One region of the Streptomyces purpurogeneiscleroticus genome, then DNA from elsewhere that is predicted to be linked to it. Evidence: riboswitches for the same ligand, from Rfam matches in the RefSeq annotation. Region 1 holds a riboswitch; the other holds the start of a gene.
The links. A riboswitch is a leader RNA that binds a small molecule or an ion and turns the genes downstream of it on or off. The one in region 1 is predicted to bind glycine.

Region 1 (7,807 bases):
GCCTTGCGCAAGGCGGAGCGGCCCGACTACGCGCGGTCGTCGTCGCAGTGAGGCGGGAACGTATGGCGAGGCGTGCGACGGGGCATGAGGTAGCCGGGGGTCGGCGCACCGCACAAGTGGTGCGTGGTGGAAACTGTGTGAAGGCCCCGGACGTTGAATGGATGTCCGGATCGGCCGGTGTGTGCATCGAGGGTTCGTCCTGCCCCACGGGCGGGTCTGTTTCGTTCAAGGGGAATCGCCCGTGAGTTTTTTTGCGAAGCTGTTCGGCAAGAGTGACCGCAAGGATGGCGGCAACGCCTCTGCGCGGCACGCCGCGCCGCGGCAGTCAGGTGAGCCGGCGTCCAATGAGGAGCGCCCGCTCTTCCGTGACGAGGTGGCCGGCCCGGCCGGTGGCACTTCCGGTGGTCAGCAGCCCGGTTCTGTTGACCCTGCCGCGTCCGGCCCCATAGGTTTCCAGGAACCATCAGCCGCTACGGGTGGAGGGTCCGCCTTGCCGGTTTGTACGAGGTGCGGGCACCGCAATGCCGAGGCGAGCCGGTTCTGCTCCAACTGCGGCGCGCCGCTGCGCGCCGGTGGGCAGGCCGAGCGTCCCTCTGAGACGACCTCGACCATCTCCATCTCGGGTATCGAGGCGTATGACGCGGAGACGACGGGGCAGACCCCGATGCCTTCGCTGTCCCCCGAGGCCCAGGCCGCCGTGGACGCGTTGCCGCTCGGCTCCGCGCTCCTCGTGGTGCGCCGGGGCCCCAATTCCGGCAGCCGATTCCTGCTGGACGGTGAGCTGACCACGGCCGGCCGCCATCCGCAGAGTGACATCTTCCTGGACGACGTGACGGTCTCACGCAGCCATGTGGAGTTCCGTCGCGGCCCGGACGGCGGCTTCACCGTCACCGACGTCGGCAGCCTGAACGGCACCTACGTCAACCGCGAGCGGATCGATTCCGTTCCGCTGGCGAACGGCGACGAGGTGCAGATCGGCAAGTTCCGCCTGGTCTTCTACGCGAGCCAGCGGGGCGTCGGCATCTGACCGGCCAGGGAAGGCACATGCACCACACACCGTCCGGCGGTGCCGGTTCCTCCGGCACCGCCGCCGCGGGCGGCGAGCTGGTGAGCATCGGTACGGTGCTCAATCTGCTGCGCGACGAATTCCCCGAGGTCACGATCTCCAAGATCCGCTTCCTGGAGTCCGAGGGCCTGGTCGAACCGCAGCGTACGCCGTCCGGGTACCGCAAGTTCAGCACGGAGGACGTCGAGCGGCTGGCGGGCGTGCTGCGGATGCAGCGCGACCACTACCTGCCGCTGAAGGTCATCCGCGAGCATCTGGACGCCGTGGCGCGCGGTGAGGACGTGCAGCTCCCGGCGCCCGCCTCGGCGCCCAGGGAGTTCCTGGACGGTGTACAGGAGCCGTCCGGTGAGCATCCGACGGCCGCCCGGATCGGCCGCGACGAGCTGCTGGCCGCCACTGAGGTGGACGAGTCCGAGCTCGCGGACTGGGAGGCGTACGGTCTGCTCGCCCCGGCGTCCGACGGCGGGTACGGCATCGAAGCCGTGGCGGTCGCCAAGCTCGTCGCCGAGCTCGGCCGTTTCGGCCTGGAAGCGCGCCATCTGCGGGCGGTGAAGGCCGCAGCGGAGCGCGAGGCGGGCCTGATCGAGCAGGTCGTGGCGCCGCTGAAGCGGCACCGCAACCCGCAGACCAGGGCCCACGCGGAAGCCACGGCCAGGGAGCTGGCCACGCTCTCCGTACGACTTCATGCGGCCTTGGTCCAGGCCGCTCTCCACGTCCGGCTGCCGTGACCTTGGGTACGGTCACCCCCACCGAGGGGGTGCCCGACTACCCAAACCGGCCGGGCACGTCCTAGGGTTGCTGTGTGAACGAGCTCGACGTCGTGGGTGTCCGGGTAGAAATGCCTTCCAACCAACCGATCGTGCTGTTGCGCGAGGTGGGAGGCGACCGCTACCTGCCCATTTGGATCGGGCCCGGCGAGGCGACCGCCATCGCCTTCGCCCAGCAGGGCATGGCCCCTGCCAGGCCGCTGACGCACGACCTGTTCAAGGACGTGCTGGAGGCGGTGGGCCAGGAGCTGTCCCAGGTGCGCATCACGGACCTGCGGGAAGGTGTCTTCTACGCCGAGCTGGTCTTCGCCAGCGGTGTGGAGGTCAGCGCCCGCCCGTCCGACGCCATAGCGCTGGCGCTGCGCACGGGTACGCCGATCTACGGGACCGACGGGGTGCTGGACGATGCCGGCATCGCGATCCCGGATGAGCAGGAGGACGAGGTGGAGAAGTTCCGCGAGTTCCTCGATCAGATCTCGCCCGAGGACTTCGGCACCAACAGCCAGTGAGGCCGACAGCGGGCGCCGCGCTGTAAGGGAGCGAGCGGGGCGCACGACAGCACACCCGGCGCACAACCCACCAGACATTCCCCGCATAAAGTCACGTGAAACCACTCGTAGGGTGATTATCACTCGGCGTGGCGAGCGCGGCGATCGTTGACGCACCCCGAGTGACTGCATACCGTCGATAAGGCAGGTCCCGTCCGGGACGTGAAGGACGGAGGTCGGCGTGGCAATCACCGGCGACGGTACGGCGGCGGGAGGGGCATTGCCGCTTCACACTGGCGCGGCGAATCGTGCCCCGGTAAACCGTGCCCCGGCACAGGCCGCCGGCAGGCCGGCCGACCCGGCCGGCGAGACGGTCGGATACCGAGGGCCGACGGCATGTGCCGCCGCGGGGATCACTTACCGCCAGCTGGACTACTGGGCGCGTACGGGACTGGTCGAGCCCAGCGTGCGGCCCGCGTACGGCTCGGGCACCCAGCGGCTCTACAGCTTCCGGGACGTTGTCGTCCTGAAGATCGTCAAGCGGCTGCTGGACACCGGCGTCTCGCTGCAGAACATCCGCACGGCCGTACAGCACCTCGCCTCCCGCGAACTGTCCGATCTGGCCCAGATGACGCTGATGAGCGACGGCGCGACGGTGTACGAGTGCACCTCGCCCGACGAGGTCGTCGATCTGCTCCAGGGTGGTCAGGGCGTCTTCGGCATCGCCGTCGGCGTGGTCTGGCGGGACGTGGAGGCCGGGCTGTCCCAGCTGCACGGAGAGCGCGTGGACACCGGGGAGACCCTGATCGGCCACAATCCCCACGACGAGCTGGCCCGCCGGAGGAACCGCGCGGTCTAGAGCGCCGGGCGGCGAGGCGGGGGCGGACGCGCGGTACGGAGCCCGTGCAGACGCACGGTACGACGCGGAACGCAGGAGTAGTCGTACGGCTTCGGCGGAAGCCGACGTACGGCGCCTGCCGGAGCGGTCCCGGCCCGCCGCGCGGCCGATTGTCAGTGGCGTACGGCACCATCAGTGACGTGAGACGTGCGCCGACGATCCTGCATCTGGACATGGATGCGTTCTTCGCGGCCGCCGAGCAGGCGGCCAAGCCCAGCCTGCGCGGGAAGCCCGTGGTGGTGGGCGGCATCGGCGGGCGCGGCGTCGTCTCCACCGCGTCGTACGAGGCCCGCGTCTTCGGCGTCCGCTCGGCCATGCCCACCGCCCAGGCCCGCCGCCTCTGCCCCAATGCCGCGTATCTCACGCCCCGCTTCCACGTCTACCGCCAGGTGAGCGAAAAGGTCATGGCGCTGCTGCACGAGCTGTCGCCCCTGGTGGAGCCGCTGAGCCTGGACGAGGCTTTCGTGGACCTGGAGGCCGGCGGTGTCGCCGACGACGCCGCATCGGCCCGTGCGGTGGGGGAGCAGCTGCGCCGGGACATCGTGGCGGTCACGGGACTGACCGGCTCGGTGGGGCTCGCGGGCGCCAAGATGCTCGCGAAGATCGCGTCGGAGCAGGCCAAGCCGGACGGCCTGGTGCTGATCGAGCCGGGCACGGAGCGCGAGCTGCTCGGGCCGATGACCGTGCGGACGCTGCCGGGCGTCGGCCCGGCCACGGCCGAGGCGCTGCGCAAGGCCGGGATCCACACGGTCGCGGAGACCGCTGAGGCCGGTGAGGCGGAGCTGGTGCGGCTGCTGGGGCGGGCGCACGGCGCGGGGCTGTACGCGATGGCGCTCGGCCGGGACGACCGGCCCGTGGTCGCGGAGCGGGACGCCAAGTCGATCTCCGTCGAGGACACCTTCGAGGTGGACCTCACCGACCGTACGAGGGTGCGCGCCGAGGTGATGCGGCTGGCGGACCGGTGCGTGCAGCGGCTGCGCGCGGCCGGGCGCTCGGGCCGGACGGTCGTGCTGAAGGTGCGCAACTACGACTTCTCCACGCTGACCCGGTCCGAGACGCAGCGCGGGCCGACGGACGACCCCGCGGTGGTGCGGGAGGCGGCCGGGCGGTTGCTGGACCTGATCGACACGACGGGCGGGGTGCGGCTGCTCGGCGTGGGGGTGACGGGCCTCGCCGACTTCACGCAGGAGGACCTCTTCGCGCAGGTGGCGACGGAGCGGGCGGCCGAGGAGGCCCGGCTCGTCGAGGAGGCCAGAGCGGCGGACGGGGCGGCAGCGGACAGTGGGGAGGAAGAGGCCGAGGAGGCCGCTGAGCGGCCCAGGAAGTGGCTGCCGGGCCTGGACGTGGTGCACGCCGAGTACGGCCCCGGATGGGTCCAGGGAAGCGGCCTGGGGCGGGTCACCGTACGGTTCGAGCAGCCCTGGTCGGCGCCGGGACGGGTGCGGACGTTTCTGGTGGACGATCCGGCGCTGACGCCGGGGGAGGCGCTGCCTCTGGTGGGCGGCGGTCCGCAGGACTCTGCCGCGGCGGATGTTCCGCCCGCTCACGAAGGGGAAGCGCACCCGCCCATGGCCGCGGATCCGCCCTCGTCGGCAGCTCCGGCAGTCGCGGAGCCGTCCTCGCCTGCCGCTCAGTCCTCCGGCGAGCCCGCTATCCGCCCGAACTCCCGGTCGGCGGAGCCGGCGGTCGGGCGGCCGACCGCGTCCTCCCCGGCGAGCTCCGCGTCCGTGGCGGAGATATCCAGCCGGTAGTGGTGGTAGAGCTGCAGTTCCTGCTCCGGCGAGAGGTGACGGCCCACTCCGAAATCCGGCGCGTCCTTGATCAGCTTCCGCTCGTACGGCACGTGCAGCGCGTCGTCGACCAGCCGGCTCGGCTCCAGCGGCACGAACGCGTCCCGGCTGAAGAGCCCCGTACGGACCGCTGCCCACTCCGGCTCGCCGGTCGCGTCGTCCAGGTACACCTCGTCGACGGTGCCGAGCTTGGTGCCGTGCCGGTCGAACGCCTTGCGGCCGATCAGACTGCGGGGATCGATATCGGTCTGCACTGTTCCTCCTACCTGCCGGAACCGCCCTTTGCACCCTACGAAACGGCACATTTCCCGCCCTGGCCACTCGAAGGATGCCGAGCAGTCGCGCTGGTAGGCTGGTCAGCGATCGATGACCCCGTGCGGGAGAGCTCTCCGACCCCCGGGCCGGAGGCGCCGAAGGAGCAACTCCTCCCCGGAATCTCTCAGGCACACGTACCGCGCGGACGAGATCACTCTGGAAAGCAGGGTGGGCCACGGACCAGTGCAGCACCGGAGCCCCTCCTCACCGACGGTGAAAACCGGACGCTGCGTGCGTTCCGGTGAAGCTCTCAGGTTGAGATGACAGAGGGGGAGGCCGTCCGGGCACCAGCGCCGTGGTGCCCCTCGTAGGTCCCAGAGACCAGGAGGCCCCCGCAGATGACCACCAACCGCATCTCGTTGACCGAGCTGGAGCGCGGCACCCCCTTCGAGCAGCGCCACATCGGCCCCGACCAGGCGGCCCAGGCGAAGATGCTCGCGCACATCGGCTTCGGTTCGCTGGACGAACTGACCGTGGCCGCCGTCCCCGACGTGATCAAGAGCGCCGAGGCGCTGGACCTGCCCCAGGGCCGTACCGAAGCGGAGGTCCTGGACGAGCTGCGGGGCCTCGCGGACCGCAACCGCGTGCTCTCCTCCATGATCGGCCTGGGTTACTACGGCACGTTCACGCCGCCGGTCATCCTGCGCAACGTCATGGAGAACCCGGCCTGGTACACCGCGTACACCCCGTACCAGCCGGAGATCTCGCAGGGCCGGCTGGAGGCCCTGCTGAACTTCCAGACCATGGTCGCCGACCTCACCGGGCTGCCCACCTCCGGCGCCTCGCTGCTGGACGAGGGCACCGCGGCCGCCGAGGCCATGGCGCTCGCCCGCCGCGTCGGCAAGGTCAAGAAGGGCGTCTTCCTCGTCGACGCCGACTGTCTGCCGCAGACCGTCGCCGTCATAGAGACCCGCGCCGAGCCCACCGGTGTCGAGGTCGTCGTCGCCGACCTGAGCGACGGCATCCCCGCCGAGATCGCCGAGCGCGGCGTCTTCGGTGTGCTGCTGCAGTACCCCGGCGCCTCCGGCGCGGTCCGCGACCCTCGCGCGCTCATCGAACAGGCTCACGAACTTGGCGCGATCGTGACCATCGCCGCCGACCTCCTGGCCCTGACCCTGCTCACCTCGCCCGGCGAGCTCGGCGCCGACATCGCGGTCGGTACGACGCAGCGCTTCGGTGTGCCGATGGGCTTCGGCGGCCCGCACGCCGGCTTCATGGCCGTCCGCGAGAAGTTCGCCCGCAGCCTCCCCGGCCGCCTGGTCGGAGTTTCCGTCGACGCCGACGGCAACAAGGCGTACCGCCTGGCCCTGCAGACCCGCGAGCAGCACATCCGCCGCGAGAAGGCCACCAGCAACATCTGCACCGCGCAGGTCCTCCTCGCCGTCATGGCCGGCATGTACGCCGTCTACCACGGCCCCGAGGGCCTGGCCGCCATCGCCCGCCGTACCCACCGCTACGCCTCGGTCCTCGCCGAGGGCCTCCGCGCCGGCGGCATCGACGTGGTGCACGGCACGTACTTCGACACCCTCACCGCGCGGGTCCCCGGCCGCGCCGCCGAGATCGTCGCCGCCGCCCGCGAGGCCGGCGTCAACCTCCGCCAGGTCGATGCCGACCTGATCGGCATCGCCTGCGACGAGACCACCGGGCGCGCCCAGCTCACCGCCGTGCTCGGCGCCTTCGGCATCCAGGGCGACATCGAGCAGCTGGACGCGGCCGCCGCCGACGCGCTGCCCGAGTCCCTGCTGCGCAGCGACGACTACCTCGCCCACCCGGTCTTCCACCAGTACCGCTCCGAGACCGCGATGCTGCGCTACCTGCGCACCCTCGCCGACCGCGACTACGCGCTGGACCGCGGCATGATCCCGCTCGGCTCCTGCACGATGAAGCTGAACGCGACCACCGAGATGGAGCCGGTGACCTGGCCGCAGTTCGGCCAGCTGCACCCCTTCGCGCCGGTCGACCAGGCCCAGGGGTACCTCACCCTCATCCAGGAGCTGGAGGAGCGCCTCGCCGTCGTCACCGGCTACGACAAGGTCTCCCTGCAGCCCAACGCCGGTTCGCAGGGCGAGCTCGCGGGCCTGCTGGCGGTCCGCGCGTACCACCGAGCCAACGGCGACGAGCAGCGCACCGTCTGCCTCATCCCGTCCTCCGCGCACGGCACCAACGCCGCCAGCGCCGTGATGGCCGGCATGAAGGTCGTCGTCGTCAAGACCGGCGAGGACGGCGAGGTCGACGCCGACGACCTGCACGCCAAGATCGAGCAGTACCGCGACGAGCTGGCCGTCCTGATGGTGACCTACCCGTCCACGCACGGCGTGTTCGAGGAGCACATCACCCAGATCTGCGCGGCCGTGCACGACGCGGGCGGCCAGGTCTACGTCGACGGCGCCAACCTGAACGCGCTGGTCGGCGTCGCCGAGCCGGGCAAGTTCGGCGGCGACGTCTCGCACCTGAACCTGCACAAGACCTTCTGCATCCCGCAC
Region 2 (7,807 bases), on a different contig from region 1:
CATCGCCACCGTCGAGACAGGCAGTCCCTCCGGAACCGCGCCGATGGACTGCTGCATCATCAGCCGTACCGACTCCACAGCGGCCGGGCTCGTGTCGTACAGCTCCAGGCCGATCGCCAGGTACGGGACGCCGAGCGCGGGCTGCACCCAGGCGCGGCGGAGCGAGCGGACGGCGGGGGTGCGGTGCGCGTTCTGCCCCAGGAGGGCGTAGAACTGCGGGATCTCCACGGCCGGTTCGGTGATCCGCAGGGGTCCGGCGGGCAGCCGGTCCAGGCCGCCGGCGATCCGGCGCAGGTCCAGCCAGGGGATGCCGACGCCGCCGCCCGGCGCGTGCGGGTTCAGCCACAGGCCCCAGCGGTCGGGGTAGAGCGCGGCGGCGATCTCGGGCCCGGAGACCACTTCGTGGGCGCGGGTCCAGCCGCTGGCCGCAAGCTCCGCCGGGGAGGTCACGCACGGCGCGTAGCCGAGCCCGTCGACCTCCATGTTGCCGTACTGCGCATCGGCGGCCCCGGCGCTGCCCTGCCACAGCAGCATCCACACCTGGCCCCCGGCCAGCGCCTGCAGCAGCGCCTCATAGGCGTCGTACCGGCCGGGCGAGACCTGCTGCAGCACCTGCTCGACCTGGCCGGCCGCCGCTCCCTGATGCGCACCCGCGCTCACGTGTCCCCGTCCCTTCTCTCGGCAGGCACGTGGGGCGCCCGCCCGGTCATTGCACCAGCTTAAGGGCGGGTCCGGTGCCGGGCCCGGGCCGGGCGCGCGCGATCCGTCACGGTACGGTCCGGTTCGCGTCCGCGCCCCGTGACACGCGGCCCGGTTTCGCGTTACCCCAGGTCCTGTGCGTAGAACGGCCGGACCCGCTCGCGCATCCAGTCCACGACGGGGTCCTGTGCGATGTCCAGCATGACCAGCTGGACGGGCCAGGGCACCGGTACGGCGCCGAGGGCCCGGCCCAGGGCGGCGAGCGCGCCGTCCCGCTGCGCCTGGTCCTGGAACGCGGCCGCCGGGTCGGCGACCTGCACGCCGACGAAGAGCGTGGGCGCGTCGCCCTCGATGTTCGCGAGGCAGCGGCGGGCGGTCGTGACGTACGGAACGCCGGAGAACTCCAGCCCCGCCGCGGCGAGGAAGTCCACCGGCTCGTCCTGCCAGTCCGGCTCGTACAGCCGCACCCGGCCGCCGGAGGGCAGGCCCTCGCGCGGCATGTCACCGCGGCACAGCTCGGCCACGGCGGGCGGCGGCAGCGGTACGCCGACGGTGCCGTCCGGGTTCACGGCGATGCCGATCTTGGGCGGCAGGCCGCGGGCGAACTCGCGGGCCGGCGCGACCGTGCACGGCATGTGCGCCCCGACGACCCGCAGGAACTCCTGCTCGGAGCTGAAGACGGGGACGTACGCCATGCCGTCGGGCAGCTCCACCGTGGGCAGGTCCAGCCCCGGCCGGCCGAAGCCGGCGCTGTCGGGGCCGCCGCCCTTGGGCAGCGGCACCCAGATCCGGCTGCGGCCGAGCACCTCGACGATCCGGGCGCCGGCGTTGGGGTGGCCCACCGACGCCGCGAGCACCTCTTCCAGCTCGTTGGCCGGCCAGGCCAACTGCGGAATGCCCTGTTCGGAAATGCCCTGCCCAGGGATGCTCTGCTCCGGAATGTCCATGGTCACCACCCGCTTCGTACCGCGCTGCTTGGTCGAAAACCCTAGCGGTCCGCGGCGAGCGATTCGCCCCCCGTCCCGGAGCTCAAGACGGGGCGGTCGACGTCAGCCGAACGTCGTCCGCTCCAGTGCGTCCGCCGACCGCCGGTCCAGCAGCACCGACGCCGTGAACCCCTTCGGCAGCCGCGCCGTCCGGGCCCTTGCCAGCAGCCGCCGGACCGCGCGCCGGTGCCGCCCGAAGGCGTAACCGGACACCCCGCGGCCCCTCGCCCGCTGCCCGGAGAGCGCCACCTCCGGCGGCACGTCGAGCAGGACGAGATGCAGCTCACGGCCCTCCCGCCGGGCGGTGCGCGCGATCCAGCGGCGCACCCAGGCGAGCGTGCCGCAGTCGTGCACGACCACGCTGCCGCCGGAGCGCAGCGCCTGCCGCAGGCCGTGGTAGTGCGCGGCCCGGACCAGCGGGCGGACCAGGCCGTACGGCAGCCTGCCGAGCCGGCCCGCCTCCCAGCGCTCCCGTACGTCCTGGGAGTCGATGCGGTGCACGGGCGCACCGGCCCTGTCCAGCGCGGGCACCACGCGCTGCATGAGCGTGCTCTTGCCGCTGCCGGGCAGCCCCGAGACGATCACCAGACCGCCCGCGGGAAAGCCCAGTTCCCGGACGGCCGCCTCGCCCTCCATGCCGCGCAGGTCCATCAGGGGCGCGCCGCGGCCGGGACGCGCCACCGCCTTGGGCACGCGGGCACGGCGCGGCACCGCGCCGGGCGCGACCCCCGCCGTCGTCGCGCATACGGCTTGCCTCTGCACCGTGATCGCCCTCCCCGTTGGTTCACTGGGTCTCCCCCATACCCGCAGAGTGTCAAGAAAAGGTAATGAGCATCAAGCGCGGGACAGGTCGTGCGACGTACGGCGGGTGTGCGGGACGGGTACTCCGGGTGTACGGGCCGGATGCCCCGGGTGTGCGGGCCGGGACTCCTCTATCCGGCGCTCCCGTGCAATGATGTGCGCGCCACCGTGCACCGTGACCGCACACCGGCGCTCAACTGCATACCGGCCGCTTGAATCCGCGCGGGAGAGTTCCCGCCAGGCCACGGCGGGGCGCCGAAGGAGCAAGTACTCCCTTGAATCTCTCAGGCCCCTGTACTGCGCGGACGAGGCAGATCTGAAAAGCGGGCCGCCCGGGTGCGGCCCCACCCAAGGTGCAAGCCGAAGCCCCGATGGGGGCTTTCGGTGAACCTCTCAGGTTCCGATGACAGATGGGGAGACGTCCGATACGTCCCTGTCGTCCACCCCGGGAGCCCGCTGCCATGAGTGAACCCCGTCGTACCGCGCTCGATGCCACGCATCGCGCGCTCGGCGCGACCATGACCGACTTCGCCGGCTGGGACATGCCGCTGCGTTACGGCAGCGAGCGCGACGAGCACGTCGCCGTCCGCACCCGCGCCGGCCTCTTCGACCTCTCCCACATGGGCGAGATCACCGTCACCGGCCCGCAGGCGGCCGACCTCCTCGACTACGCGCTGGTCGGCAACATCGGCTCGGTGAAGCCGGGCCGCGCCCGGTACACGATGATCTGCCAGGAGGACGGCGGCATCCTGGACGACCTGATCGTCTACCGGCTGGCCGACCGGGAGTACATGGTCGTCGCCAACGCCTCCAACGCGCAGACCGTGCTGGACGCGCTCATCCAGCGACAGGCCGGCTTCGACGCCGCCGTGCGGGACGACCGCGACGCGTACGCGCTGCTCGCCGTCCAGGGTCCCGAGTCCGCCGGCATCCTGAAGAGCCTGACCGACGCCGACCTGGACGGCCTGAAGTACTACGCGGGCCTGCCCGGCACCGTCGCGGGCGTCGAGGCGCTGATCGCGCGGACCGGCTACACCGGCGAGGACGGCTTCGAGCTGTTCGTCCGGCCCGCCGACGCGGTCGCGCTCTGGGAGGCGCTGACCGAGGCGGGCAAGGGCGCGGGCCTGGTCCCCTGCGGCCTGTCCTGCCGCGACACGCTGCGCCTGGAGGCGGGCATGCCGCTGTACGGGAACGAGCTGTCCACCTCCCTGACGCCGTTCGACGCGGGCCTGGGCCGGGTCGTGAAGTTCGAGAAGCCCGGGAACGAGGGCCGCTTCGTGGGCCGCGAGGCGCTGGCCGCGGCCGCCGAGCGCGCCGCGCAGAACCCGCCGCGCAAGCTGGTCGGGCTGATCGCCGAGGGCCGCCGCGTGCCGCGCGCGGGCTACCCGGTCGTGGACGCGGAGGGCACCGCCATCGGCACCGTCACCTCCGGCGCCCCCTCCCCCACCCTCGGCAAGCCGGTCGCGATGGCGTACGTGGACGCGGCGCACGCCGAGCCGGGCACGAAGGGCGTCGCCGTGGACATCCGCGGCAAGCACGAGCCCTACGAGGTCGTCGCGCTGCCCTTCTACAAGCGCGAGAAGTAGCCGCCCGGCGTGGCGCAACCCGCCACGGCCCGTCCCTGCGGACGGTAGAAGTGACGCGTTCGCGTCTCACCTGTCAAGACCCTCTGCACGATCATTCCCGCGCATCCAGGAGAATCGAACCATGAGCAACCCCCAGCAGCTCCGGTACAGCAAGGAGCACGAGTGGCTGTCGGCCGCCGAGGACGGCGTCTCGACGGTCGGCATCACCGAGCACGCGGCCAACGCGCTCGGCGATGTCGTCTACGCCCAGCTCCCCGAGGTCGGCGACACCGTCACCGCGGGTGAGTCCTGCGGCGAGCTGGAGTCGACCAAGTCCGTCAGCGATCTCTACTCCCCGGTCGACGGTGAGGTCACCGAGATCAACGAGGACGTCGTGGCCGACCCGTCGCTGGTGAATTCCGCCCCCTTCGAGGGCGGCTGGCTGTTCAAGGTGAAGCTGAGCGGCGAGCCGGAGGACCTGCTCTCCGCTGACGAGTACACCGCTTTCACCGCCGGCTGACCTACGCCCGCCCGCCGTGCCGAGGGGTCACAAGCCCCTCGGAGGCTCCCACCCAGGAAGACTCATGTCGCTTCTGAACAGCTCCCTCCATGAGCTCGACCCCGACGTCGCCGCCGCTGTCGACGCCGAACTCCACCGTCAGCAGTCCACCCTCGAGATGATCGCGTCGGAGAACTTCGCTCCGGTCGCCGTCATGGAGGCGCAGGGCTCGGTCCTCACCAACAAGTACGCCGAGGGCTACCCCGGCCGCCGCTACTACGGCGGCTGCGAGCACGTCGACGTCACCGAGCAGATCGCGATCGACCGGGTCAAGGAGCTGTTCGGCGCCGAGTACGCCAACGTGCAGCCGCACTCGGGCGCCTCCGCGAACCAGGCAGCCCTGTTCGCCATGGCCAAGCCGGGCGACACCATCCTCGGCCTGGACCTCGCGCACGGCGGGCACCTCACCCACGGCATGCGCCTGAACTTCTCCGGCAAGCAGTTCAACGTGGTTCCCTACCACGTCGACGGCAACGGCCTGGTCGACATGGCCGAGGTCGAGCAGCTCGCCAAGGAGCACCGCCCCAAGGTGATCATCGCCGGCTGGTCGGCCTACCCGCGCCAGCTGGACTTCGCCGCCTTCCGGCGCATCGCCGACGAGGTCGGTGCCTATCTGTGGGTCGACATGGCGCACTTCGCGGGCCTGGTCGCCGCGGGTCTGCACCCGAACCCGGTCGAGCACGCCGACATCGTGACCTCCACCACGCACAAGACGCTCGGCGGTCCGCGCGGCGGCATCATCCTCGCCAAGAAGGACTTCGCCAAGAAGCTGAACTCCTCGGTCTTCCCGGGCTTCCAGGGCGGCCCCCTGGAGCACGTGATCGCGGCCAAGGCGGTCTCCTTCAAGGTCGCCGCCTCGGAGGACTTCAAGGAGCGCCAGCAGCGCACCGTCGAGGGCGCCCGGCTCCTCGCCGAGCGTCTGACCTCCCCGGACGCGCGTGCGGCCGGCGTCAACGTGCTGTCCGGCGGCACGGACGTGCACCTCGTCCTGGTCGACCTGCGCGAGTCCGAGCTGGACGGCCAGCAGGCCGAGGACCGCCTCCACGAGGTCGGCATCACGGTCAACCGCAACGCCGTCCCGAACGACCCGCGGCCCCCGATGGTCACCTCGGGCCTGCGGATCGGCACCCCGGCGCTGGCCACCCGCGGCTTCACCACCGAGGACTTCCGCGAGGTCGCCGACATCATCGCGCTGGCGCTGATGCCGGAGTACGACGCGGCCGCCCTCAAGGCCCGCGTCACCGCGCTCGCCGACAAGCACCCGCTCTACCCCGAGCTGGGCAAGTAAGACACCTGGCGGTCGTACGGGCTTCACGGGCCCGGGGCATCCTGTCCCCGGGCCCGTGGCGTGTGCGCCCTCATACGCACTGTGACGTGTGCGCCATGTGCGCCTCGCCACAGGATGTCCGGTGACCGCCCGGTAGGCCCCTTCTGTCGCGTTAGGCTCGACAGTCGGCGAAGAAACGTCCCACCTACGCCGTTCACGGCCTGCTCCCGCGGAGCGTGCCACGGCACGCCTCCCGCCCACTCGCCCACCCTGAGCAGACAAAGGAGTCCGCCACCGTGGCCATCTCCGTCTTCGACCTTTTCTCCATCGGCATCGGCCCGTCCTCCTCCCATACGGTCGGCCCGATGCGCGCGGCACGGATGTTCGTGGGCCGCCTCAAGAAGGACGGCCTCCTCGCGCAGACCACGTCCGTACGGGCCGAGCTGTTCGGCTCGCTCGGCGCCACCGGGCACGGCCACGGCACCCCCAAGGCCGTACTGCTGGGGCTGGAGGGCCACTCGCCGCGCACCGTCGACGTCGAGAAGGCCGACGAGATGGTGGAGCGCATCCGCACCACCAAGCGACTGCGGCTGCTGGACGCCGAAATAGGCGATGTGCACGAGATCGACTTCGACGAGTCCACCGAGCTGATCCTGCACCGCCGCCGCTCGCTGCCGTACCACGCCAACGGCATGACCCTCTTCGCGTACGACGAGCACGGCGCCCCGCTGCTGGAGAAGACGTACTACTCGGTCGGCGGCGGCTTCGTGGTGGACGAGGACGCGGTCGGCGCCGACCGCATCGTGCTCGACGACACCGTGCTGAAGTACCCCTTCCGCACCGGCGACGAGCTGCTGCGGCTCGCCCAGGACACCGGCCTGTCGATCTCCGCGCTGATGCTGGAGAACGAGAAGGCGTGGCGCACCGAGGAGGAGATCCGCGCCGGGCTGCTGGAGATCTGGCAGGTCATGCAGGGCTGCGTGAACCGCGGCCTGTCCCGCGAGGGCATCCTGCCGGGCGGCCTGAAGGTGCGCCGCCGGGCGGCGAACGCGGCCCGCGCGCTGCGCTCCGAGGGCGACCCCCTGGCCCACGCCATGGAGTGGGTCACGCTCTACGCGATGGCCGTCAACGAGGAGAACGCGGCCGGCGGCCGGGTCGTGACCGCGCCCACCAACGGCGCGGCCGGCATCATCCCCGCCGTACTGCACTACTACATGAACTTCGTGCCCGGCGCCGACGAGGACGGCGTGGTCCGCTTCCTCCTCGCCGCGGGCGCCATCGGCATGCTCTTCAAGGAGAACGCCTCCATCTCCGGCGCCGAGGTCGGCTGCCAGGGCGAGGTCGGCTCGGCCTGCTCGATGGCGGCCGGCGGCCTGGCGGAGGTGCTGGGCGGCTCCCCGGAGCAGGTGGAGAACGCCGCGGAGATCGGCATGGAGCACAACCTCGGCCTGACCTGCGACCCGGTCGGCGGCCTGGTGCAGATCCCGTGCATCGAGCGGAACGGCATGGCCTCGGCGAAGGCGGTCACCGCGGCCCGCATGGCGCTGCGCGGCGACGGACGGCACCACGTCTCCCTCGACAAGGTCATCAAGACCATGAAGGACACCGGCGCCGACATGAGCGTGAAGTACAAGGAGACGGCCCGCGGCGGGCTGGCGGTGAACATCATCGAGTGCTGAGCGGTCCGGCCGGTGACCGGCGCACACCCCACCAGTCACATGTGTGACTCAGGTCACGGAATGCGCTGGGGAGTTCGGGGCAGGCGCCCGTTCGTGATTCTCGTGATGCTGATCGCACTGGCAACGCTGGGCCTGCTGGTGGCGCGCTACGCGCCCCGCCCCCCGGCCTGACCTCTCTACCCCTCAACGGGTCCGCACCCTCCCCGGGTTCGGGCCCGTTGTTGTTTTTCCCTTGCGCCCCGGGGGCATAC

Region 2: it holds a riboswitch for glycine, as region 1 does, so the genes downstream of both, gcvT (glycine cleavage system aminomethyltransferase GcvT) here and gcvP (aminomethyl-transferring glycine dehydrogenase) in region 1, are expected to answer to the same signal.

The regions. Positions count from the first base shown of each region.
Region 1 is NZ_NHSG01000122.1:6,537-14,343, forward strand. It holds gene CCS38_RS06370 (DUF881 domain-containing protein) at 1-51, shown strand, start outside; gene CCS38_RS35490 (FHA domain-containing protein) at 158-1,027, shown strand; gene ftsR (transcriptional regulator FtsR) at 1,045-1,794, shown strand; gene CCS38_RS06390 (bifunctional nuclease family protein) at 1,869-2,342, shown strand; gene CCS38_RS06395 (MerR family transcriptional regulator) at 2,563-3,180, shown strand; gene CCS38_RS06400 (DNA polymerase IV) at 3,360-4,970, shown strand; partial or broken gene CCS38_RS06405 (PRC-barrel domain-containing protein) at 4,856-5,263, opposite strand; glycine riboswitch at 5,377-5,474, shown strand; gene gcvP (aminomethyl-transferring glycine dehydrogenase) at 5,663-7,807, shown strand, end outside.
Region 2 is NZ_NHSG01000385.1:115-7,921, forward strand. It holds partial or broken gene CCS38_RS27910 (enhanced serine sensitivity protein SseB C-terminal domain-containing protein) at 1-660, opposite strand, end outside; gene CCS38_RS27915 (enhanced serine sensitivity protein SseB) at 822-1,646, opposite strand; gene CCS38_RS27920 (AAA family ATPase) at 1,749-2,447, opposite strand; glycine riboswitch at 2,700-2,796, shown strand; gene gcvT (glycine cleavage system aminomethyltransferase GcvT) at 2,948-4,072, shown strand; gene gcvH (glycine cleavage system protein GcvH) at 4,194-4,571, shown strand; gene glyA (serine hydroxymethyltransferase) at 4,636-5,898, shown strand; gene CCS38_RS27940 (L-serine ammonia-lyase) at 6,174-7,556, shown strand.